One region of the Methylobacterium flocculans genome, then DNA from elsewhere that is predicted to be linked to it. Evidence: predicted binding sites of a transcription regulator. Region 1 holds the regulator's gene; each other region holds the start of a gene.
What was found. The regulator PhoB, encoded in region 1, activates phosphate uptake and scavenging genes when phosphate is short. The targets are predictions, from matches to a motif close to TGTCATNNANCTGTCAT.
Positions count from the first base shown of each region.

Region 1 (7,459 bases):
ACGCCATCGGCTACGTCGAGTCGGCCTACGCCAAGCAGAACAAGCTCAGCCACACCCTGATCCAGAACAAGGCCGGCAAGTTCCCGCAGCCCGACGACAAGGCCTTCCAGGCCGCCGCCGCCAGCGCCGACTGGAAGTCAGCCCCGGGCTTCGGCATCTCCCTGACCGACCAGGCCGGTGACGATGCCTGGCCGATCACCGCCGCCACCTTCATCCTGGTCCACAAGGACCCGGCCGACCCGGCCAAGACCGCCGACGTGCTGAAGTTCTTCAACTGGGCCTACAAGAACGGCGACAAGCTCGCCATCGACCTCGACTACGTGCCGCTGCCCGACGCCGTCGTCGGCCAGATCCACGACGCGTGGAAGGAGATCAAGGGCAAGGACGGCAAGCCCGTCTTCAACATGTGAGCCCGACCCTCGCGGGCTCCGGCCCGCGAGCCCGGGGACGAGCCATCGCGTTCCCGCGCGACCGAAACGAACGGGCCCGGCGCCGATCCGCCGGGCTCTACCCCTGGCAGCGACCCGGCGATCCCCTCTCGCGTCGATGATCGGCGCGCGCTAGGACGCCGCACGGTGAAGAGAAGACATTCGGATGGCCGCCTTGACTGATCAGATCGCCCTGACGCGCGACGGCGCCTCGGCCCGCAAGAAGCCCGGCGGCCTCGGCGACAGCCTGTTCCGCGCGGCCTCCTACGGCTCGGCGCTCCTGGTGCTGCTGGTGCTCGCCGGCATCCTGGCCTCCATCGCCTACGGCGCCTGGCCGGCCTTCAACGAGTTCGGCTTCGGCTTCATCACCTCCAGCGCCTGGAACATCGGGCAGGAGCAGTACGGGGCCTTCGTCGCCATCGTCGGCACCCTGGCCTCCGCCTTCCTCGCCCTGCTGATCGGCGTGCCGCTCTCGCTCGGCATCGCGGTCTACCTGACGCAGCTCTGCCCCGGCTGGGCGCGCAAGCCCGTCTCGATGACCATCGAGCTCCTCGCCTCGGTGCCGAGCATCATCTACGGCATGTGGGGCCTGTTCGTGTTCGCGCCGCTCTTCGCCCGCTTCGTGCAGGTGCCGGTCTCGAACGTGGTCGAGGGCATGCCCATCGTCGGCACCCTGTTCTACGCCCGCGTCCCCTCGGGCGTCGGCATCCTCACCGCCGGCATCATCCTCGCGATCATGATCGTGCCCTTCGTGGCCTCGATCACCCGCGACATGCTGGACCAGATCCCCACCGTGCTGCGCGAGAGCGCCTACGGCATCGGCTGCACCACCTGGGAGGTCGTGCGCCACGTGCTCGTGCCCCAGGCCTCGGTCTCGATCATCGGCGCGATCATGCTCGGCCTCGGCCGCGCGCTCGGCGAGACCATGGCGGTGACCTTCGTGATCGGCAACGCCAACCGGCTCTCCGGCTCGGTCTTCGATCCGGGCTCCACCATCGCCTCCCGCATCGCCAACGAATTCAACGAAGCCGACGGCCTGCAGCTGAACTCCCTGATGGCGCTGGGCTGCATCCTCTTCGTCATCACCTTCTTCGTCCTGATCATCGCCCGCATCCTCACCCGCCGCGCCAAGGTCGCCTGAGACCTCCCCCTCACCGAGACGTCAGGAACCGCATCATGGACGCCGCCAACCCCATCGCCACCACCGCCGCCCCGGCCCATGTCAGCCGGGTCCGGTCCGGCCGCCGCATCGCCGACCGCACCCTCATCCTGGCGAGCACCCTCGCCACCCTGATCGGCATCGTCGTGCTCGGCTCGATCCTGTTCATGCTGGTGGTCGAGGGCGTGAAGGGCTTCTCGCCCCTGCTGTTCACCGAGCCGACCCCGGGCCCCGGCTCCGAGGGCGGCGGCATCGCCAACGCGATCCTCGGCAGCCTCGTGCTGACCTTCCTCGGCATCATGGTGGCGACGCCCGTCGGCGTGATGGCCGGCACGTTCCTGGCCGAGTACGGCCGCAACTCGAAGCTCGCCGACGTCATCCGCTTCCTCAACGACATCCTGCTCTCGGCGCCCTCCATCCTCATCGGCCTGTTCGTCTACACCCTGATGGTGCGCCCGATGGGGACCTATTCGGGCTGGGCCGGCGCGGTGGCGCTCGCGATCATCGCCACCCCGGTCATCGTGCGCACCACCGAGGACATGCTGCGCCTCGTGCCCTCGACCCTGCGCGAGGCCGGCGCGGCGCTCGGCGCGCCCCCCTCCATCGTCATCAAGAGCATCACCTGGCGCGGCGCCAGCGCCGGCATCGTCACCGGCATCATCCTGGCGCTCGCCCGCATCGCCGGCGAGACCGCGCCCCTGCTGTTCACCGCGCTCAACAACAACAGCTGGTTCCGCGCCGACCTCATGGGCGGCATCCCGAACCTTCCGGTGATGATCTACCAGTTCGCGCTCTCGCCCTACCCGAACTGGCAGCAGCTCGCCTGGGCCGGCGCCCTCCTCATCACCATCACGATCCTCGCCCTGTCGGTCGTGGCCCGCTTCGTCATCAAGACCGATCGGTCGCGCTGACCCTCAGCGCGCCGCCTTGCCCTCTCCCATCTTCGATCGACAGGATGCCGAACCGATGAACGCCGCCCCCGCGATCACCCAAGCGCAGCTCACCGGACGCCACAAGGCCGACGAGAATTCCCCGGTCCGCATCGCCGTCAGGGACCTGAACTTCTACTACGGCAGCTTCCACGGCCTGAAGTCGGTCAACCTCAACTTCCACGATCGCCAGGTCACGGCGCTGATCGGCCCGTCGGGCTGCGGGAAGTCGACCCTTCTGCGCACCTTCAACCGGATCTACAGCCTCTATCCGGAGCAGCGCGCGGAAGGCGAGATCCTCCTCGACGGCCAGAACGTCCTCGATGCCAAGGTCGACCTGAACGAGTTGCGCTCGCGTATCGGCATGGTGTTCCAGAAGCCGACGCCCTTCCCGATGTCGATCTACGACAACGTCGCCTTCGGCCTGCGCCTCTACGAGAAGCTGCCCAAGGCCGACCTCGACGTCCGCGTCGAGGAATCCCTGCGCAAGGCCGCCCTCTGGGACGAGGTCAAGGACAAGCTCAAGCAGTCCGGCATGGGCCTGTCCGGCGGTCAGCAGCAGCGCCTCTGCATCGCCCGCACCGTGGCCCAGCGCCCCGAGGTCATCCTGTTCGACGAGCCGACCTCGGCCCTCGACCCGATCTCGACGGGCCGCATCGAGGAGCTGATCGAGCAGTTGCGCTCCGAATTCACGATCGTCATCGTGACGCACAACATGCAGCAGGCCGCGCGCATCTCGCAGTTCACCGCCTTCATGTATCTCGGCGAACTCGTGGAGTTCGGCCCGACCACGCGCATCTTCATGAACCCGGAGAAGCGCCAGACCCAGGACTACATCACCGGCCGGTTCGGCTGATCCACGGCGGCCCGTGGCGGACCTTTCCCCGGTCCGCGCCCGACCCCATCGCCCTGGCGGCCCCCGGACAGGCGGGCCCGATCGCGGAGTGCGACCCCCATGTCCGACCACATCGTCAAGTCCTACGACACGGACCTTGAAAATCTGCGCCGCTCGATCTCCGAGATGGGCGGCATCGCCGAGAAGATGATGGCGGAAGCGAGCCAGGCCCTGGTGCGCCGGGACGCCGTCCTCGCCCAGGCGGTGATCGGCGCCGACGTGCGCCTCGATATCCTCCAGCGCGAGATCGAGGAGCGGGCGATCCTGCTCATCGCCCGGCGCCAGCCCCTGGCGATCGACCTGCGCGAGACGGTCACGGCCATCCGCGTCTCGAACGACATCGAGCGCATCGGCGATCTCGCCAAGAACATCGCCAAGCGCGTGGTGGCGATCGCCGACCAGATCCAGCCGCAGAAGATCGTCATCGGCGTCCAGCACATGAGCGACCTGGTGCAGGAGCAGCTCAAGGACGTGCTCGACGCCTATGCGGGCCGCGACACCAAGGCGGCGCTCGACGTGTGGGAGCGGGACGACGCCATCGACGCGCTCTACAACTCGCTGTTCCGCGAGCTCCTGACCTACATGATGGAGGATCCGCGCAACATCTCGTTCTGCACGCACCTCCTGTTCGTGGCCAAGAACATCGAGCGCATCGGCGACCACACCACCAACATCGCCGAGACGATCCACTACCTCGTCACCGGCGAGAACCTGCTGGCGGAGCGGGAGCGTCCGAAGAACGACGCCTCCAACTACGCGACGGTGGAGATGCCCGGCGCGGTCTGAGGATCGCGCCGCACGGAAAGCACACGGATGAGTACGCGTATCCTGATCGTCGAGGACGAGGAGGCCCTGACCCTCCTCCTCCGCTACAACCTCGAGGCCGAGGGCTTCATCGTCGACTCGGCCGCGCGGGGCGACGAGGCCGACCTGCGCCTGCAGGAGCAGGTGCCCGACCTCGTCCTCCTCGACTGGATGCTGCCGGCCCTCTCCGGCATCGAACTGTGCCGGCGCATCCGGGCGCGGCGCGAGACCGAGCGCCTGCCGGTGATCATGCTCACCGCCCGGGGCGAGGAGGGCGACCGCATCCGGGGCCTCGGCACGGGGGCGGACGACTACATCGTCAAGCCGTTCTCGGTGCCGGAACTGCTCGCCCGCGTGCGCGCGCTGCTGCGCCGGGCGAAGCCCGCGCACGTGGCCAACCTGCTGGTGGCGGGCGACATCGAGCTCGACCGGGTCAGCCACCGCATCCGTCGCGAGGGCCGGGAGATCCATCTCGGACCCACCGAGTTCAAGCTCCTCGAATTCCTGATGCAGAGCCCCGGCCGGGTCTTCTCCCGCGAGCAACTCCTCGACGGGGTCTGGGGCCACGACGTCTACATCGACGAACGCACCGTGGACGTCCATGTGGGCCGCCTGCGCAAGGCGCTGAACCGCCCGCGCCAGAGCGACCCGATCCGCACCGTACGCGGCTCGGGCTACTCCTTCGACGAGATGTTCGAGGGGGAGTAGGCGGCAACATTTCCGGCTGGCGTTGACCCCCGCGGCCGGACCCTGATCCCGCGTGCGCGGAAAAAGTCCGGCATCGGGCCCGTCCGCGTTCAGACGATGCTGCGCACCGTGCCGCCATCGACCCGCAGGGCCGCGCCGCTGGTGGCGCTGGCGGCCGGGCTGCAGACGTAGGCCACCATGCTGGCCACCTCCTCGACGGTGGCGAGCCGCCCGATCAGCGAGGTCGGGCGGTGTTCGGCCACGAAGGCCCGGCCCGCCGCGTCGAGATCGACCTCGCCGCCTCCCGATGCCGGCGCCATGCTCCGCATGAAATCGGCGACGCCCTCCGAGAGGGTCGGCCCGGGCAGGACGCTGTTCACGGTGACGCCGCTGCCCGCGACCGTCTCGGCGAGGCCGCGCGCGACGGCGAGTTGGGCCGTCTTCGTCATGCCGTAATGCACCATCTCCACCGGGATGTTCACGCCCGATTCGCTGGAGATGAAGACCACGCGGCCCCAGCCGCGCTGGACCATGCCGGGCGTATAGGCACGCGACAGGCGCACCCCGCTCATCACGTTGGTCTCGAAGAAGCGGTGCCAATCCTCGTCCGGGATCTCGAAGAAGGGTTTCGGCTCGAAGATGCCCGTGTTGTTCACCAGGATGTCGATGTCCGGCAGGCCCGCGACCACGCGGGCGGTGCCGTCCGGGTTGGCCACGTCGCCCGGCGCGCCGATGAAGCCCGCATGGCCCGTCTCGCGCTTGAGGCGGTCGATGGCGTCGCGGACCCGGTCCTGCGTGCGCCCGTTGATCGCCACGGTGGCGCCCATCTCTGCGAGCGCCCTCGCGATGGCGTAGCCGATGCCGCCCGTGGAGCCGGTGACGAGGGCGCGCCGGCCCGACAGGTCGATGTTCATGGACTCGTCCTCGCGTGGGAATTGCCGGGTCAACGCCCGGCGCGACCGTTGGTGCGATCGGCGGTCATGCCTCCGGCGCAAAGCCTGCGCGCTCCGCCGTCACCCCTCCGGCTGGCGCCGCAGCACGCTCGCCACCGCGCCGAAGGCGGCGAGCCCCACGGCGCACCACAGGGTGGCGGAGACCGGCCCGGCGGGGGGCGCCCCCTGGTGCAGGCCGAAGATCACCGCCACCAGGGCGGCCCCGAAGGACTGGCCGGTGAGGCGGGCGGTCGATTGCATGCCGCTCGCCCCGCCGCTGCGGTCGCGGGGCGCGCTCGTGATGATGACCTTGTTGTTGGGGGATTGGAACAGACCGAAGCCGAGGCCGCACAGGGTCAGGCGCCAGCCGATGTCGAGGTGCGAGGCGCCCTCCGGCAACAGCGCGATGGCGGCGAGCCCCGTGGCCATCAGGGCGAGGCCGAGGCCGCCGAGCAGCCCCGGCGCGTAGCGGTCGGCGAGGCGCCCCGAGATCGGCGCCGTCAGCGCGATGGCGATGGGCCAGGGCGTCATCAGGAAGCCGGTCTGCGTCTCGGAGAGGCGCAGCACGTCCTGGAAATAGAAGGGCAGGGCGACGTAGGCCATCATCTGCGCTCCGAACGCGGCGATGGAGGTCGCCATCGAGAGGGCGAAGGCGGGAATCCGCAGGAGGTCCACGGGCAGGAGCGGGCGGGCGAGACGCGTCTGCGTCCAGACGAAGACCGTGCCGACGGCGAGCGCCGCGCCGATCTCCGCCAGCGCCAGGCCCCGCGTGGCCGGATCGCCGAGGCCGTCGACGCCGATGATGAGGAGGCCGAAGGTCAGGGCGTTGAGGAGCGCGCTGCGGACATCGAAGCGGCCCCCGCTCCGGGGCGTCACCGGCAGGGTGCGCGCGCCGACCGTCAGGGCGATGAGCCCCACGGGCAGGTTGACGAGGAACAGCCAGGGCCAGCTCGCCACGGAGAGGATGCCGGCCGCCACCGTCGGCCCGGCCGCCGAGGCCATCGCCACCACCAGGGCGACGTTGCCGACCCCCCGCCCGATCAGCCGGTGCGGGTAGATGAAGCGCACCAGCGCGATGTTGACGCTCATGACGCCGGCGGCGCCCAGTCCCTGCGCGATCCGCGCGGCCACCAGCCAGTCGAGGGAGGGCGCGACGGCGCAGGCCAGGGACGCCAGCGTGAACAGGACCAGACCCGTGAGGTAGACCCGGCGATAGCCCAGGATGTCCCCGAGCGAGGCCAGCGGCAGCAGGGAGGCGGTCACGGCGATCTGGAAGCTGTTGGTCACGAAGATCGCGGCCGAGGGCTCCACCCCCAGATCCTTGGCCATGACCGGCAGGGCCACGTTGACGATGGCCCCGTCGAGCACCGCCATGGTCATGGCGAGCCCGATCGCCAGCAGCGCCAGCATGCGCTCCCGCACCGGCAATCCGTCCATCGCGGGTGGCGGGACGGGCTTCGGGGAATCGTCGGTCATGCATGGACCCCTGGGACGCCGCCGCGTGTTTCGCAAGGGATGCGGGTCTCGCAGGTGTCCTATGTCACCTCGCGCCCGTCGCCGCGCGCTAAACCCTGCGGACCCTTCTCGCGCGCGCGTCGCGCCTCGTCGCCAGGATCGCCCATGAT
Region 1 is NZ_CP107532.1:2,363,715-2,371,173, forward strand. Features, by position in the region: gene pstS (phosphate ABC transporter substrate-binding protein PstS) at 1-410, shown strand, start outside; gene pstC (phosphate ABC transporter permease subunit PstC) at 595-1,569, shown strand; gene pstA (phosphate ABC transporter permease PstA) at 1,605-2,498, shown strand; gene pstB (phosphate ABC transporter ATP-binding protein PstB) at 2,554-3,372, shown strand; gene phoU (phosphate signaling complex protein PhoU) at 3,472-4,197, shown strand; gene phoB (phosphate regulon transcriptional regulator PhoB) at 4,225-4,923, shown strand; gene OF380_RS10965 (SDR family NAD(P)-dependent oxidoreductase) at 5,013-5,816, opposite strand; gene OF380_RS10970 (MFS transporter) at 5,916-7,310, opposite strand; gene OF380_RS10975 (alpha/beta fold hydrolase) at 7,455-7,459, shown strand, end outside.

Region 2 (7,459 bases), 730 kb from region 1:
TGAGTTCGGAGACACCCTGCGAGCGGGCGCCATGGGCCGGGTTGTCGGCCCGGAAATCGAACGTCGTGCGGACGATGCAGGTGGCGGTGGCCGCGTTGCAGGCGGTGCGGGTGGCGCCGCCCTGGGCCTCGTAGCGCCGCTCCGGCCAGCGCCGGACGAAGCGGCGCTTCTCGGCGACGAGGGCGGCCAGCGAGAGCGTGCGTCCGTGGAACTGGACCCGCTCGGCGTAGAAGCGGGGCGTCGCCGCCACCATGGCCTCGCCCGAACCCGAGACGCTGTCGAGGTACTGGTCCGTCAGGCGCTCGGAGGCGATCGCCCATTCTTGAAAGCGTGCCTCGCTCGGAGCGGCGGACGGCGGGGCCAGCATCGCGGGCGTCCGCGCGATGCGCGGGCGGACCCGCAGGCGCTCGGAGGCGGCCTCCTCGCGCGGGGCGGCGCGACGGGTCTCGCGGACCGGCTCGGCCGTGCGCCGGCGGTGCGCGGCCGGCGAGGGGCGCTCGGGCGTGGCCGGCGGCGTCTCCGCGAGCGACTTCGGGGGAGCCGGATTGCCAGCGGCCGGAGCCTCGGCGGCCGGTGCTTCCACGGTGGGCCGTGCGGATGCCGGCGACTCGGCCTGGCCCGGCTGGCGGGCCGGAGGATCGACCCAGCCCGGGCGGGTCTGAGCCTGCGCCGCACCCGCCATCAGCGCCGCTGCGACCAGGGCGGTCGAGCACAGGAGGCGGACACCGTCGAAGGTCGAGCCGTGGCGCATGGCACATCACCGGGGTCGCGGCCGTGGTTGCGGAGAAGGCGGGATGTCGGACCGAACGACCGAGGGAAACGTCGCCTGGGCCCGCTAAGTTTCCCTGAATCCGTGCCGAAGGCGCGCGGATGTGGATGGCAGCGGGAATAGCGGGCGGTGTGGCCCGTATGGCCTCGCCCACGCGGCCGCACGCGTCTCGGCATACGCGGCCCGGCTCTCGTCCGAGGCGAAGCCCGGCCCTTGTCTCGCGCGAAGCCCGGCCCTTGTCTCACGCGAAGCCCGGCCCTTGTCTCACGCGAAGCCCGGCCCTTGTCTCACGCGAAGCCCGGCCCTTGTCTCACGCGAAGCCCGGCCCTTGTCTCACGCGAAGCCCTTGTCATTGCCAAGCCTGAGCCCACCTTGTGCTTCGGGTCCGGGCCCCTCTGGCGGTCGAGGCGTTGACCGTGATGTCGGACCCTTCCTTGCCTTTGCGCTGACGCGGCGCGAACGCACCGGAGGGCTACGACCCCATGGTTTCCCCTTGCATCCCGCTCCGCCCGGCTCCGTCCGGGGCACCACGATGAGCGCCTCGTCCCAGCAGGGGCCGCGCAAGGCGCTGCTCCTCGTCAACCCGAACGCCCGGAACGGGAGCTTCTCCCTGGATGAGGTCCGCGACGTCTTGCGCCAGGGCGGCATCGAGCCCTTCGAGCCGAAGGGCGAGGCCGACTGCACCGCCGTGATCAAGCGCCACGCCGAGGGATGCGACCTCGTCATCCTGGGTGGGGGCGACGGCACCCTGAACGCGGCGGCGCCCGCCCTCGTCGAGACGGGCCTGCCCCTCGGCATCCTGCCGCTCGGCACCGCCAACGACCTCGCCCGCTCGCTGGGCCTGCCCGTGGACCCGGTCGAGGCCGCCCGCCTCATCACCACCGAGGAGGCGCGGCCCGCCGACCTCGGCTGCGTCAACGGACACTTCTACTTCAACGTCGCCAGCATCGGCTTCTCGGCGGATCTGGCCGGCGACCTCACCGCCGAATCGAAGAAGACCTGGGGCACCCTCGGCTACGGCATCGCGGCGATCCGGGTGCTGCGGCGGATGCGGCCCTTCACCGTCTATATCGAGCATGACGGGCAGACCGAGACGGTGCGCACCATCCAGGTCTCGGTGGGCAACGGACGGCACTACGGCGGCGGCATGACGGTGGAGGAGACCGCCACGGTCGATGACGGCAAGCTCGATTTCTACAGCCTGGAGGTTGCCCACTGGTGGCGCCTGCTGATGCTGCTGCCGGCCCTGCGCCGGGGCACCCAGGGCAAGGCGGCGGATGTGCGGGCCTTCAGCACCACCGAGATCGTTGTGAAGACGAAGAAGCCGCGCCCGGTGAACACCGATGGGGAACTCTCCACCTACACCCCGGCGCACTTCAAGGTGCTGCCCAAGGCGGTGCGGATCTTCAGCCCCGCCCCCGGCGATCGACCCGGCGTCGCGGCCGGCGTTCAGGCGCCGGCAGCCTGAGCACCCAGCGCCGCCCCCCTCGGGGCGGCACCTCCTCCTGATCCCTCCCGGACCTGTGCACGCCGCCGAACGCGCGGGGCGCGGGTCCCGATTTCTCGAACGAGGCCCACGTGGACAGCCTGATTCAACTCGCTAGCGACCCGACAGCCTGGGTGGCCCTCGCCACCCTGGTGGTGATGGAGGTCGTGCTCGGCATCGACAACCTCATCTTCATCTCGATCCTCACCAACAAGCTGCCGCCCGAGCACCAGCAGAAGGCCCGCCGCATCGGCATCGGCCTCGCCCTCGTCCTGCGCCTCGGGCTGCTCGCCACCATCGCGTACATCGTCGCCCTGACGCAGCCGGTCTTCGAGGTCTTCGGCAAGGGCTTCTCCTGGCGCGACCTCATCCTCATCGCCGGTGGCCTCTTCCTGCTGTGGAAGGCCACCAAGGAGATCCACCACAGCGTCGACCCCGACCCGCAGGACACGGTTCCGGGGAGCGGCAAGGTCAGCCTCGGCTTCGCCGCGGCGATCGGTCAGATCCTCGTCCTCGACCTCGTGTTCTCCATCGACAGCATCATCACCGCGGTGGGCATGACGGAACACGTGCCGATCATGGTCATCGCCGTGATCGCGGCGGTCTCCGTGATGCTGCTGGCCGCCGACCCGCTCTCGCGCTTCATCGCCGCCAACCCGACCGTGGTGATGCTGGCGCTCGGCTTTCTCATCATGATCGGCATGACGCTGATCGCGGAGGGCTTCGGGGCGCATGTGCCGAAGGGCTACATCTACACCGCCATGGCCTTCTCGGCGGGCGTCGAGGGGCTGAACATGGTGGCTCGTCGGCGCAAGCGAGCCCAGTCTGGGACGATGACCAAACCGTGAAACGACGTGGTTAATGTTTCACGGGAAAACCGGGGTGCGGCTGGGAGACCGGCCGCACCTTGAGCTTTCGCAGGTTACGGGGACGGCATGTCGGTTCGAGCTGCTCCCAACGCCGAGTTCGGCAACCGGCGCGACAACCCAAACCCCCTCGTTCGGCGAGCGGGAACAGCCAGCGCTTCATCGGACGCGCGGAAACCCCGAGCCACAGAGTGGGATGGTGCGCTCCTGCCTTGAGGACGGGGGCGCCCCCGTCCACCGGTTGACGGAAACCGGAACCTACAGGATCGGCTCGCGGGCCGCGGCCTCCTCGCGTGCGCAGACGGCGCGGTCGGGCTGCGCACCGCCGGCGGAGATCAGCTTGCCGAGTTCGGTGCGGGCCTTCTCCAGATCGCTTCGAAATCCCGGATCGCCCTGGAGGGTGGCGTAGACCGCGCTCGCCGTGGTGCGCCCGGCCTCGATGTCGCTCAGCCAGTGGAGGCCGCAGACGACGCGGCTCTCGCCATAGGAGCGGGCTCGGACGAAGAACTGCGTCGCCTTCTCGGGCATCAGCGTGGCCATGATCGAAGCGTAGGTCCAGGCCTGGGTCGCGTGGCTGGAGGGGAAGCTGAAGGCGTTGCTGAGTTCCGAGGTGCGGATCACGCAGATCTCCGCCTCGTTGCCCACGAAGGGACGCAGGCGGCGGTAATGCAGCTTCGGCGCGCGGGTCGCCCGGGCGATGTCGAGGCGCGTGCGCTCCAGCAGCGTCATCAGCGCCGGCGCCCGGGACTGGTCGATGCGCTGACCGATCACGCAGGCGAAATCATCGAGGATCGCCGAGGCCCCGTCCGCCACGTCCGTGGTGGCCAGCGCCCAGCGGGGGCTGCCCTTGAGCGATCGGGTGGCGTTGAAGGCGGCCTTGTCGGCAGCCTCGGAGGCCGAGTGCCCACGCGGCGGGGCTGCGAGGATCGCCACGGTATCGGGGGCCTGCGCGTCGGTGAGGTAGGGCGCGCGCGCGGGCTTGTCCGGCGTCAGGGGCGCCGTGCCCACGGAGGGGGCGGAGGCCGGTTTCTGCGGCGCGTCCTGGGCCTGTGCCGCCGAGGGCAAGGCCAGCAGAGGCGCGGCGGCGGCGAGGAGGGTCAGGACGAAGGGCAGGCGGGCCATCGGCGTCTCGGGATCAGAAGTGACAAAGAGCAAGTGTCTCGGGAGATTAGGGTTCCCATGCAACAGGCATATGGCATTCCTAACCTGAACGCCGCCCGTTCCGACCTCGCACTTGCCTGAACCATCCCCTCGATCCGGTGCCGACCCGGCGCCTCGTGTCAGAGCTTCTCGGCCTCGTGCCCCGCGAGACGGCGCGCCGCGTTCGTGAGTCCGACCTGATCGCGGCCGCCGCTGAGCGCGTAGGCCGTGCGGGCGGCGGTCCAGTAGGCGGTCTCCCCGTCGCCGGGGCTCGCGATCACGCTCGGCGCCACGTTGGCGTCGGGCCCGCGCGTGGCGAAGAGCGAGACCTCGCCGAGCGTGCCGGCATCGATCATCACCTCGACACCCGTTCCGGTGCGGGCGGGCACGATCTGCACGTCACGCACGGTCCACTCCGCCGGCAGGTCTGGCAGGGCGATGCCGGTGGCCGCCCGGATTCCGTCGCGATCGTAGGAGCCCGCCAGGGCACGCTGCGAGGCGATCCGGAAGCGCACCTGCGCCGCCTCGCGGGCGTGGCGGGCATCGGCCACCAGGGCGGGGTCGACGGGCGAGGCGAAGGTGTCGGGCACGCCGAAGAAGGGACCGTCCGAATGTGCGAGCCATCCCGTCCCGACCAGCAGGGCGATGACGGCGGCGCGGCGCAGGCGGTCGCCGAACCGGCGCCAGGCCAGGGTGCGGTCGAGACGCCGGGCGGCGGCCCGGTTGCGCTCGGGGCCGGCGCCCGGCAGGGCGGCGAAGGCCTGACACAGGGCGTCGCGATCGTGCAGATCGGCCATGATCAGCGCGGCGGTCTCGGGATTGCGCGCGAGGTAGGCTTCGACATCGAGGCGGCGCAGCCCGTCGAGCTGCCCGTCCACGTAGGCGGTGAGGTCGTTCTCGGTGATCGGGTCGATCATCGCGGTCGGTTCCATGGCGTCGGCTCCGGTCGAATACAGGGTGCGCGTCCCCGGACAAGGAGTCCCGGCCACGCTTCGGGAGAGACCGGCCCCTCGGCGCCGATCCTCCCCGGGGTCATGAAAATCAGGTGTCGCCGACGGCCCGGCCGGGCCGTGACGGAAACGCGCTTTCGGCGTCGTCCTGCGCCACGAGACGCAGGCGGGGACGCTCGGTGGCGAGGCGCTGGCGGCGCTCGGCGACGCTGCCGCCCGGTCGCTCGGGGGTGCGCTCGCCCTCCTCGAAGGCCCGCAACGCGGCGCGGCCCCGGCCGAGGCGCGACATCAGCGTGCCGATGGGAATGCCGAGCACGGCCGCCGCATCCGCGTAGGCCATGCCCTCGAGAGTCACGAGGTGAAGGGCGGCGCGCTGCTCCTCCGGCAGGGTAAGGAAGGCGCGGCGGATCTGGCCGAGGCGGACCTGCGCCTCCTGCGAGGGCGGCGTCACCTCGTCGCTCATCTGGACCAGCGTGTCGGCGTGGCGGGCCTCGACCCGCTTGCGGCGCTGCTCGTCGATGAAGACGTTGTGCAGGACCGTCATCATCCAGGTGCGCAGGTTGGTGTTCGGCCGTGCCGCCTGCCCCGACTCGAGGGCCCGCACCAGGGCGTCGTGGACGAGGTCGTCGGCTCGGAGGGTGTCGCGGGTCAGCGCGCGGGCGTAGCGCCGCAGCGGCACGAGCAGGTCGACGATGGAGGTGGGGCCGGGCCGGCTGGGTTCTGTCGTCATAGGAACATCAACGCTTCACCCGCATGGTTTAATCCGCCGCCGGGGCGGCGGACCCGTCCGTCGGGTCATGCCTTTGGGTCATGTCGTCGGACCCTGCCGGATCAGCGGTCGGTGGCCTCCCTCAACGATAGGTCGCTTCGAGGTCGAGGGTACAGGCGCGGCCGATCCCCTCATAGTTGTCCGCGAGCCAGGCCCGGGCGGCGCCGCGCCCCTTGTCGCGCAGGCGCTCGAACACCCGCCAGCGGGCGTCGAGGCGCGAGGAGGCCTGGTAGTCGTCGAGGGCGCCGGTCCCGTCGATCCGGTGGACGTATTGCGACTTGTATTCGCCCCGTCCCAGCACCCCCTCCTCGATGAGGTGATCGACGAAGTCGATGGCGCGCAATTCGCGCATGAGGTTGGCGTTGAAGGTGATTTCGTTGAGGCGGTCCTGGATCTCCTGCGGGGTGCGCGGCGTCTCGCGGCGCTCCACCGGGTTGATCTGAACGAGGACGATGTCGCGGGTCTCGGCGCCGCGATAGAGCGGGTAGAGGGGCGGGTTGCCGAGGTAGCCGCCATCCCAGTACGGCACGCCGTCGATCTCCACCGCCTGGAACACGGTGGGCAGGCAGGCCGAGGCCATGAGGTGGTCGACGTTGAGCGCCTCGCGCTCGAACACCGCGAGCTTGCCCGTCCACACATTGGTGGCGGAGACGAACACGCCCGCCGTGTCGGCCGCGCGCAGGCGCTCGAAATCCACCTGCGCGGCCAGGACCTTGCGCAGGGGATTGTAGTTCAGCGGGTTCGACGCGTAGGGGCTGGTCCGGAACGCCCGGCTCCAGAACTCCACCACGGGATTGTTCGCCCAGAACTCGAACACGCCGCTCAGGGCCTTGCGTTGCGAGGGCCAGAGGTCGCCGTCGAGGCTGACCTCGCGCCAGAACCGCCCGAGGGCCCGGCGCGCGCCCTCGGGACCGTCCTCCAGCCAGCCATCCACCATCACGACGGCGTTCATGGCGCCCGCACTCGCCCCCGTGATCGCCTCGAAGCCGAGGCGCCCGTCCTCGATCAGCGCGTCGAGGACGCCCCAGGTGAAGGCGCCGTGCGCGCCGCCGCCCTGGAGGGCCAGCGCCACCGTCTTCTCCGCGCGCGGCCCCGCCATGACGCGCGTGTTGGCGGAGGGGCGCATCGGCAGGTCGTGCTCGACCGGAACGTCGATGAGGGAATCGACCGGCGGTTCCTGATCCGGATCGAGCATGCTGGTCTCCTGGGCTCTATGCTGCACCGCAATATATGGTGCCGCAAGGCCACAAACAGGCGGGAAGATGCAGCGGTTCCCTGCCCCCTGCGCAGCCCTGCCCCCCGGAGGCCCCCGGAAACTCGACATCGCGGCTGAGATGGGACATGGGAGGAGCCGAATACGATCCCGGCACTCGCTGCGCCCTCCGGCCCGTCCGGTGACGCAGCGGGCTTGACGCCCGCCCGCCGTCATCTCAGCTAAATGATCGAGGGCGTATTGTTTGCGGCATCGGAACGCCGCCA
Region 2 is NZ_CP107532.1:1,629,805-1,637,263, forward strand. Features, by position in the region: gene OF380_RS07530 (hypothetical protein) at 1-751, opposite strand, end outside; gene OF380_RS07535 (lipid kinase) at 1,302-2,237, shown strand; gene OF380_RS07540 (TerC family protein) at 2,348-3,103, shown strand; gene OF380_RS07545 (acid phosphatase) at 3,380-4,243, opposite strand; gene OF380_RS07550 (anti-sigma factor family protein) at 4,402-5,193, opposite strand; gene OF380_RS07555 (sigma-70 family RNA polymerase sigma factor) at 5,303-5,941, opposite strand; gene OF380_RS07560 (patatin-like phospholipase family protein) at 6,063-7,175, opposite strand.
Region 2: the regulator PhoB is predicted to act here: its motif matches at 4,303-4,319, upstream of OF380_RS07545 (acid phosphatase).

Region 3 (7,459 bases), 2.1 Mb from region 1:
TGGCGCCCAAGGAGGCCGAGATGGTGAACTCGATTCCCCCGAGCTACACCGGCGGCAACATCGACAACTGGCGCATCGGCAAGGGCGCGACCCTGTACTATCCCGTGGCCGTGCCGGGCGCGCTGTTCTCGGTCGGCGACCCCCATGCCAGCCAGGGCGATTCCGAACTCTGCGGCACCGCCATCGAGTGCTCGCTCACCGGCACCTTCCAATTCGTCCTCCACAAGAAGGCCGACCTGCCCGGCACCGCCCTGGAGACCCTCGACTTTCCCATGATCGAGACGGCGGAGGACTGGGTGCTCTCGGGGTTCAGCTACCCGAACTACCTCGCCGACCTCGGGCCCGACGCGCAGAACGCGATCTTCTCCAAATCCTCCCTCGACCTCGCCATGCGCGACGCCTTCCGCAAGATGCGCCAGTTCCTCATGCACGGGCACGGGCTCACCGAGGACGAGGCGATCTCGCTGATGTCCATCGCGGTGGATTTCGGCATCACCCAGGTGGTGGATGGCAACTGGGGTGTCCACGCCATCGTGAAGAAGGCGATCTTTCCCGCGCGTCCCGCCACCTGATCGGGCGCGTCCCGGGCCCGGCGCTATGGCGCCGGCGCCACAGGCGGGGGCGTTCCCCGGGGCGTTAACGAACCGGTTACCATGAAAACCTAGCGGCTGACGGAAACGGGGCGCGATCGGGCGCCCCCGGACACGCAGCATGGCCGCCGTCGCATTCCTCCTCTCGCCCGGGGACTTCGCACCCGGGGACTTCGCACCCTGGAACTTCGCACCCTGGAACTTCGCACCCTGGGATTTCGCCGGACACCACCTCGACCTGTTCGGGACGGGGGGCCTCCTGCTCGGGTTCGCGGCCGGGCTGATGCCGGGGCGGCGCGGGATGCTGCTGGCATCCGCGGCCTGCGCCGCCTGCTTTGGCCTCCACTACCTCCATCTCGGCGCACTCACGGGCGCGGCGATGTGTGCGATCGCGATCCTGCAGACCCTGGTCTCGGCCTACGCCATCGGGCCGGGCTGGCGGGCCGCCTGGGTCATACCCCTGTTCGCGGGAAGCTCGCTCGCCGCCGCCGCGACGATGCTGGCGACCTGGAGCGGCTGGCCCTCGGCCTGCGCCGGGCTCGGCACCCTGCTCGCGACGGCGGCGCGCCTGCAGGGCGAGGCGGGGACGATGCGCCGCCTCTTCGTCGGCGCCAGCCTGTGCTGGGCCCTGCACAACGGTCTCGTCGGCTCGGTCTTCGGCCTGACCTGCGACCTGCTCACCCTGACGGGGCTCGGGATCGCGCTGCTGCGCCAGCAGAGCCCCGTTCCGGCGCGATCGGATTGGGCGCCCGACGGCGTCGCGGCGGGGTGAGGTGCCCGCCGGCGGCGCGTTCAGCCGCCGACGATCCGTCCGTCGAGGCCGAGCAGGCGTCCGAGGCCCCGCACCCGGTTCAGGATGCGGTCGCCGGGGAGCGCCGTCTGGTCCGGGGGCAGCGTCAGGGTCACCCGGCCCTCCTGGACCAGGACGGGCAGGCGGCCGAGCGCGCTCTCCATGCCGGCCGAGAGGGGGAAGGCGAGGCGCAACAGGCCGCCGAGCAGGCGAGCGCGCTCGAACAGGCGGGGCCCGGCGAGGTTGCGCAGCATCGGGCTCGCCTTCTCGGGCGCGATGCCCTCGTGGCGGAAGTAGATGGCCAGCGCCAGGTAGGCGCGCCCCGGATGATCGATGCCGACGAAGCCCGCGTGGGTGATGACGTTGACGCTCTGCTCGCCGCGGTAATCGGGGTGGGCCCGCCAGCCGATGTCGGAGAGCAGGCAGGCGGCGTGGCGCAGGCGGCGCTCGTCGGCGGTCTCGGGCGCGTCGAGGCTCGCGATGAAGCGGTCGCTCCAGGCGATCAGGTCGTGGGCATGGCCCGGCGAGCGGGCGCGCAGGGCGTTCAGTTCGGCGGCCGCCGCCAGCAGCGGGTCGGCGAGCCGCGCGTCGCGGTCGAGCTGCTCGTAGAGCAGGCCCTCGCGCACGCCGGAGGCCGAGACCGCGAGTTCGCGCGGGCGCCCGATGCGGATGATCTCCTCCAGCACCACAGCGCCGTAGGCGAGCAGCGGGCGCCGGGCCTCCGACACGCTTTCCACGTCCTGCAGGAGGGCGGCGTCGGTGCGCTCCACCATCTCGAGGAAGTTCAGCTCGTCGGAGGGCTCGACGCTGTAGCCGTGCATCACGTGGAGGGGGTAGCCCCGGGCCGACTGGTGCAGGCGGGCCAGGGCGCGCCAGGTGCCGCCCACCGCATAGAAGCTGCGCCCGCGCAGGGTCTCCAGCTGCGGGGCCGCCTTCTTCAGGTTCTCGCGGACGATCTTGAGGGCCTTCTTGACCGAGCCGCCGGAGAGATCCTGCAGGGCGAGGCCGCCCAGCGGCATGGTCACGCCCATGCCGACCGTGGCCCCGCGCACGTCTACGAGTTCGAGGGAGCCGCCGCCGAGGTCGCCGACCACGCCGTCGGGGGCATGGAACCCCGAGATCACGCCGAGCGCCGAGAGCTCGGCCTCGCGCCGGCCGGAGAGCAGCTCGATGCGCTGGCCGCAGGCGGCCTCCGCCGCCGCCAGGAAGTCGGGTCCGTTCTCGGCGTCGCGCGCGGCGGCGGTGGCGAGGACGAAGACCCGCGTGACCCGCATGGTCTCGCAGAGCACCCGGAACCGCGCGAGCGCCAGCAGGGCCCGGCGCACCGCCTCCTCGTTGAGTCGGCCCGAGGTGAGCACGTTGCGGCCCAGGCCGCACAGCACCTTCTCATTGTAGAGAGGCGTCGGTGCCCGGGTCAGCCCGTCATAGGCGACGAGCCGCACCGAGTTCGAGCCGATGTCGATGATCGCCACCGGTTCGATATGGTCCCCGGTCCCGTGGAACGGCGTTCCCCGAAAGGGTTGGGGGCGGGCAGGGTCGAGGCCCATGCGGGCTCCTCCGAACGGTCCGTCAGCCACGCTGCGCGCGTCGGCTCAGGGCGCGCGGGCTCGACTTCTTCGACGACTTTCCGCGCCCGGACAGGCTCGGGTTCGTCATGAAATACTTATGCGCATTGAACGGCTCTTCCCCTTCGGCAGGTTGGATCCGCTCGCTGGCGCCCGACGCCAGTACACGCCAGCTCTGGCGGTTGTCGAGGAGGTTGGCGAGCATGATCTGGTCCAGCACCTGCTGATGCACCGTCGGGTTGGTGATCGGCAGCAGCGCCTCCACCCGGCGGTCGAGGTTGCGGCTCATGAGGTCGGCCGACGAGATGTAGACGGTGGCCTTGGGGTGGGGCAGCCCGACGCCGTTGCCGAAGCAGTAGACGCGCCCGTGCTCGAGGAAGCGCCCGACGATCGATTTCACCCGGATCGTCTCCGAGAGGCCGGGGATGCCGGGCCTGAGGCAGCAGATGCCGCGCACCACGCAGTCGATCTGCACGCCGGCCTGGGAGGCGTCGTAGAGCGCGTCGATGATCTGCTGGTCGACCAGCGAGTTGCACTTCAGCCAGATCGCCGCCGGGCGCCCGGCCCGGGCATGGGCCACCTCCGCCTCGATGTCCTCCAGGAGGCGTGGCTTCAGGGTGAGCGGCGAGACCGACATCCGCTCGAGTTCGGCCGGTTCCGCGTAGCCGGTGATGTAGTTGAAGATGCGGCCGACATCGCGCGCCACCGCCGGGTCGGCGGTGAAGAAGGAGAGGTCGGTGTAGATGCGCGCGGTGATCGGGTGGTAGTTGCCGGTGCCGACGTGGCAGTAGGTGACGAGCCGGTCGCCCTCGCGTCGCACCACCATCGACAGCTTGGCGTGGGTCTTCAGCTCGATGAAGCCGAACACCACCTGCGCGCCGGCCTTCTCCAGGTTGCGCGCCCAGCGGATATTGGCTTCCTCGTCGAAGCGGGCCTTCAGCTCGACCAGCGCCGTGACGGACTTGCCGAGTTCGGCGGCTTCCGCGAGCGCCGCGACGATCGGCGAGTTCGAGGAGGTGCGGTAGAGCGTCTGCTTGATCGCCACCACGTTCGGGTCGCGGGCGGCCTGGGCGAGGAACTGCACCACCGCGTCGAAGGACTCGTAGGGGTGGTGGACGGTGAAGTCCTTCTGGCGGATCGCCGCGAACACGTCGCCGCCGCTCTCGCGGATGCGCTCGGGAAAGCGCGGGTTGTAGGACTTGAACTTCAGGTCGGGCCGGTCGATCCCGACGATCTGCGAGAGCTCGTTGAGGGCGAGCATCCCCTCCACGAAGATCACCGCGTCGCTGCCCATCTCCAGTTCGTCGGCCACGAAGGCGCGCAGGTCCTCCGGCATCCCGGCCTCGATCTCGAGGCGGATGACCACGCCGCGCCGGCGCTGCTTCAGGGCGCTCTCGAAATGCAGGACGAGGTCCTCGGCCTCCTCCTCGATCTCGAGGTCCGAATCGCGGATGACCCGGAAGGCGCCCTGCCCGCGCACCGCGTAGCCGGGGAAGAGCCGCCCGGTGAACAGGATGATGACCTGCTCGATGGCGATGAAGCGGGCGGTGGCGTCGTTCTCCGCATCCGGCAGCCGCACGAAGCGGTCGAGCACCGCCGGCAGGCGGATCAGCGCGCGCAGCGTCCGCCCGTCGCGCGGGCGCACCAGCATCAGCGCCACGGTGGAGCCGAGGTTGGGGATGAACGGGAACGGGTGCGCGGGGTCGATGGCGAGCGGCGTCAGCACCGGAAGGACGTGGTTGAGGAAGTAGTCCTCCAGCCAGGCCTTGTGCTCCGGGGTCAGGCCGGCGGGCTCCATCAGCTCGATGCCGACGCCGAGGAGGTCGTGGCGCAGCTCACGCCAGCGGGTCTGCTGGTCGAGGGCGAGGCGCGAGACCTCCGCGCCGACGCGCGCCAGCTGTTCGGAGGGGGTGAGGCCGTCCTGCGAGGGCAGCACGAGGCCGGCGCGGACCTGATCGTGCAGGCCGGCGACCCGCACCATGAAGAACTCGTCGAGGTTGTTGGCCGAGATCGAGAGGAAGCGCAGCTGCTCCAGCAGCGGGTGGTGGGGATTCGAGGCCTCCTCCAGCACGCGCCGGTTGAACTGCAGCCAGGAAAGCTCGCGGTTGACGAAGCGTTCGGGCGAGTGCCGGAGCGCGAGGCCCGCCTCGCGCACCGAATCACGGGCCTCCACCCCGGGCGTCACCTCGATGGGCGCGGGAAGCTCGCCGGCGGAGGGCAGGTCGAGGTCGGCATCCGGCAGGGCGTCGGGCACGGGAGGAGCCTCCTGGGGCGTCGTCTCGGAGACGGACTCGGGAGCGGACTCGGAGACAGGCTTGGCGGCCAGGATGGCGGCGGCATTGCGTTGCGCGGCGACCCTGCGCGGGGCGGTGCGGGCCGCCGGCCGTGGACGGGTCTCGGTGCCGGGCGCGTTCGCGGTGCCGGGTGCGTTCGCCGTGCCATGCGCGTGCTCGGTGCCATGCGAATCCTGCGATGTCGTGCCGGTCTTCGCAGGGGTCGCGTCCGAGTCCATATCCGCCAAGGCTCTCTCCTTCATTGAGGTGCGGCTTCCTAGCACGGGCCGGCCCGCTCTTCTTGACCCTTCGGTGACAATCGCCCGCCGGTAACGACTTCACGCTGGCCGGGAATGGCCCGGGACGGACCTTACGGGGCGGCGTCGGGGTCGGATTCCTCGTCGTCCTCGGACCCCTCCGCGCCGAAGCCGAGCCGGTCCAGCACCGCCAGCGCCAGGGGCCGGGTGATGCGCCGGCCCCGGCTCAGGGCGTCGCGGTCGAGGGCCGTCACCACCTCGCGGGCGCGTCCCAGGGAGCGGTCGATGCGCAGGGCCAGGGCCTCGACGATGGCGAGGTCCACCACGAGCTGGCGGTCCACGAACAGCTTCACCAGGACGGCGCGCAGCAGGGCGTCGTCGGGCGGCAGGATCGTGGCGCCGGGGGCGAGCCGCAGGCGCGAGCGCAGGTCGGCCGTGGTCAGGCCCAGGGCCTCCACGGAGAGGGCGGAGGTGACGAGCACCGGGCAGGCGCGTTCGCGGGCGAGATTGAGGAGGTGGAACAGGGCCGCCTCGTCGCGAGGCTCGGCGTCGATGTCCTCGATCACCAGGGCGCCGTTGGAGAGGAAGCGCGGCACCGTGGCGGCGGTGATCTCGGCGGCCTTCGCGGTCCAGGCATGCGAGCGCGTCGCCCAGATCGAGGCGAGATGGCTCTTGCCGCTGCCCGAGGGGCCGGTGAGCAGGCAGACCGTGTCCGGCCAGTTCGGCCAGGCCTCGATCAGCGCGTAGGCGGCCTCGTTGGCCGGGCCCACGAGGAAGTCCTCGCGGCCGTAGCGCGGGTCGGCGGGCAGGTCGAAGGCCAGCTGCTTCGGAGGGACGTTGTCGCGGGAGGTCATTGCGGGTCGCGCTGGATCAGGAGCTTGGAGCCGGTCCCATCATAGAGCGGGCTGCGGAGATAACGCTCCAGGGCGAAGCGCACCAGCACGCCGAGGGAGGCCGCCACCGGCACCGCCAGCAGCAGGCCGAGGAAGCCGAACAGGGAGCCGAAGGCGAGGAGCGCGAACATCAGCCAGACCGGGTGCAGGCCCACGGATTCGCCGACCAGCTTGGGCGAGATGATGTTGCCCTCCAGGAACTGCCCCACGACGAACACGCCGATGGTGAGGCCGAGGTGCAGCCAGTCGGAATCCGGCCAGAACTGCGCCAGGGCGACGCCGGCCGAGAGCAGGAACCCGGTCAGCGTGCCGACATACGGGATGAAGGTGAGGAAGCCCGCGATCAGCCCGATCAGCACGCCGAAGTTCAGGCCCACGCAGAACAGCCCCACGGCGTAGAACGTGCCGAGGATGAGGCAGACCAGGGTCTGGCCGCGCACGAAGCCCGTCACCGCCCCGTCGATCTCGCGCCCGAGGCGCCGGACCACCGGGCGGTGGCGCGGGGGCACCCAGCCGTCGACGGACGCGACCATCCGGTCCCAGTCGACCAGCAGGTAGAACGCCACCACGGGCGTCACCACCAGCAGGGAGGCGATGGAGATCAGCGCCTGGCTGCCGGTCCAGAGGGATTTGAGGAAGGTCAGGAACCAGGTGCCCCCCTGCCCCACCAGGGTGCCGACCTGGGATTGCAGGTCGGTGAGCACGTCGGCACCCCCCATCCGCTGCAGCAGCGGCCCCGCCCGGTCGGCGAGGATGCCCTGCAGCCGCGAGACCATGCCGGGCAGGGTCGCCACCAGCGCCGAGACCTGGTTGGCGGCAAGCGGCACCACGAGGAGCAGGACCACCACCAGTCCCACCACGAAGACCGCGAGGATGAGGAGCGAGGCCGAGAGCCGCCCGAGCCCGAGGCGCTCCAGTCGGTCGGCGATGGGATCGAGGAGATAGGCCAGCGCGAGGCCCGCCACGAAGGGCAGCATCACGTCGGCGAGCAGGTAGAGCAGGAGCGCCAGGCCCGCGAGGGCCATCAGCCCGATCATCGCCCTGCCGCGCATCGGCCGTTCCCCGCTCGGATCGTCGTTGAGGGCCCAACA
Region 3 is NZ_CP107532.1:4,479,011-4,486,469, reverse strand. Features, by position in the region: gene OF380_RS21535 (acetamidase/formamidase family protein) at 1-572, shown strand, start outside; gene OF380_RS21530 (YgjV family protein) at 712-1,362, shown strand; gene ppx (exopolyphosphatase) at 1,383-2,927, opposite strand; gene OF380_RS21520 (RNA degradosome polyphosphate kinase) at 2,950-5,457, opposite strand; gene OF380_RS21515 (P-loop NTPase family protein) at 5,589-6,329, opposite strand; gene OF380_RS21510 (AI-2E family transporter) at 6,326-7,420, opposite strand.
Region 3: the regulator PhoB is predicted to act here: its motif matches at 5,520-5,536, upstream of OF380_RS21520 (RNA degradosome polyphosphate kinase).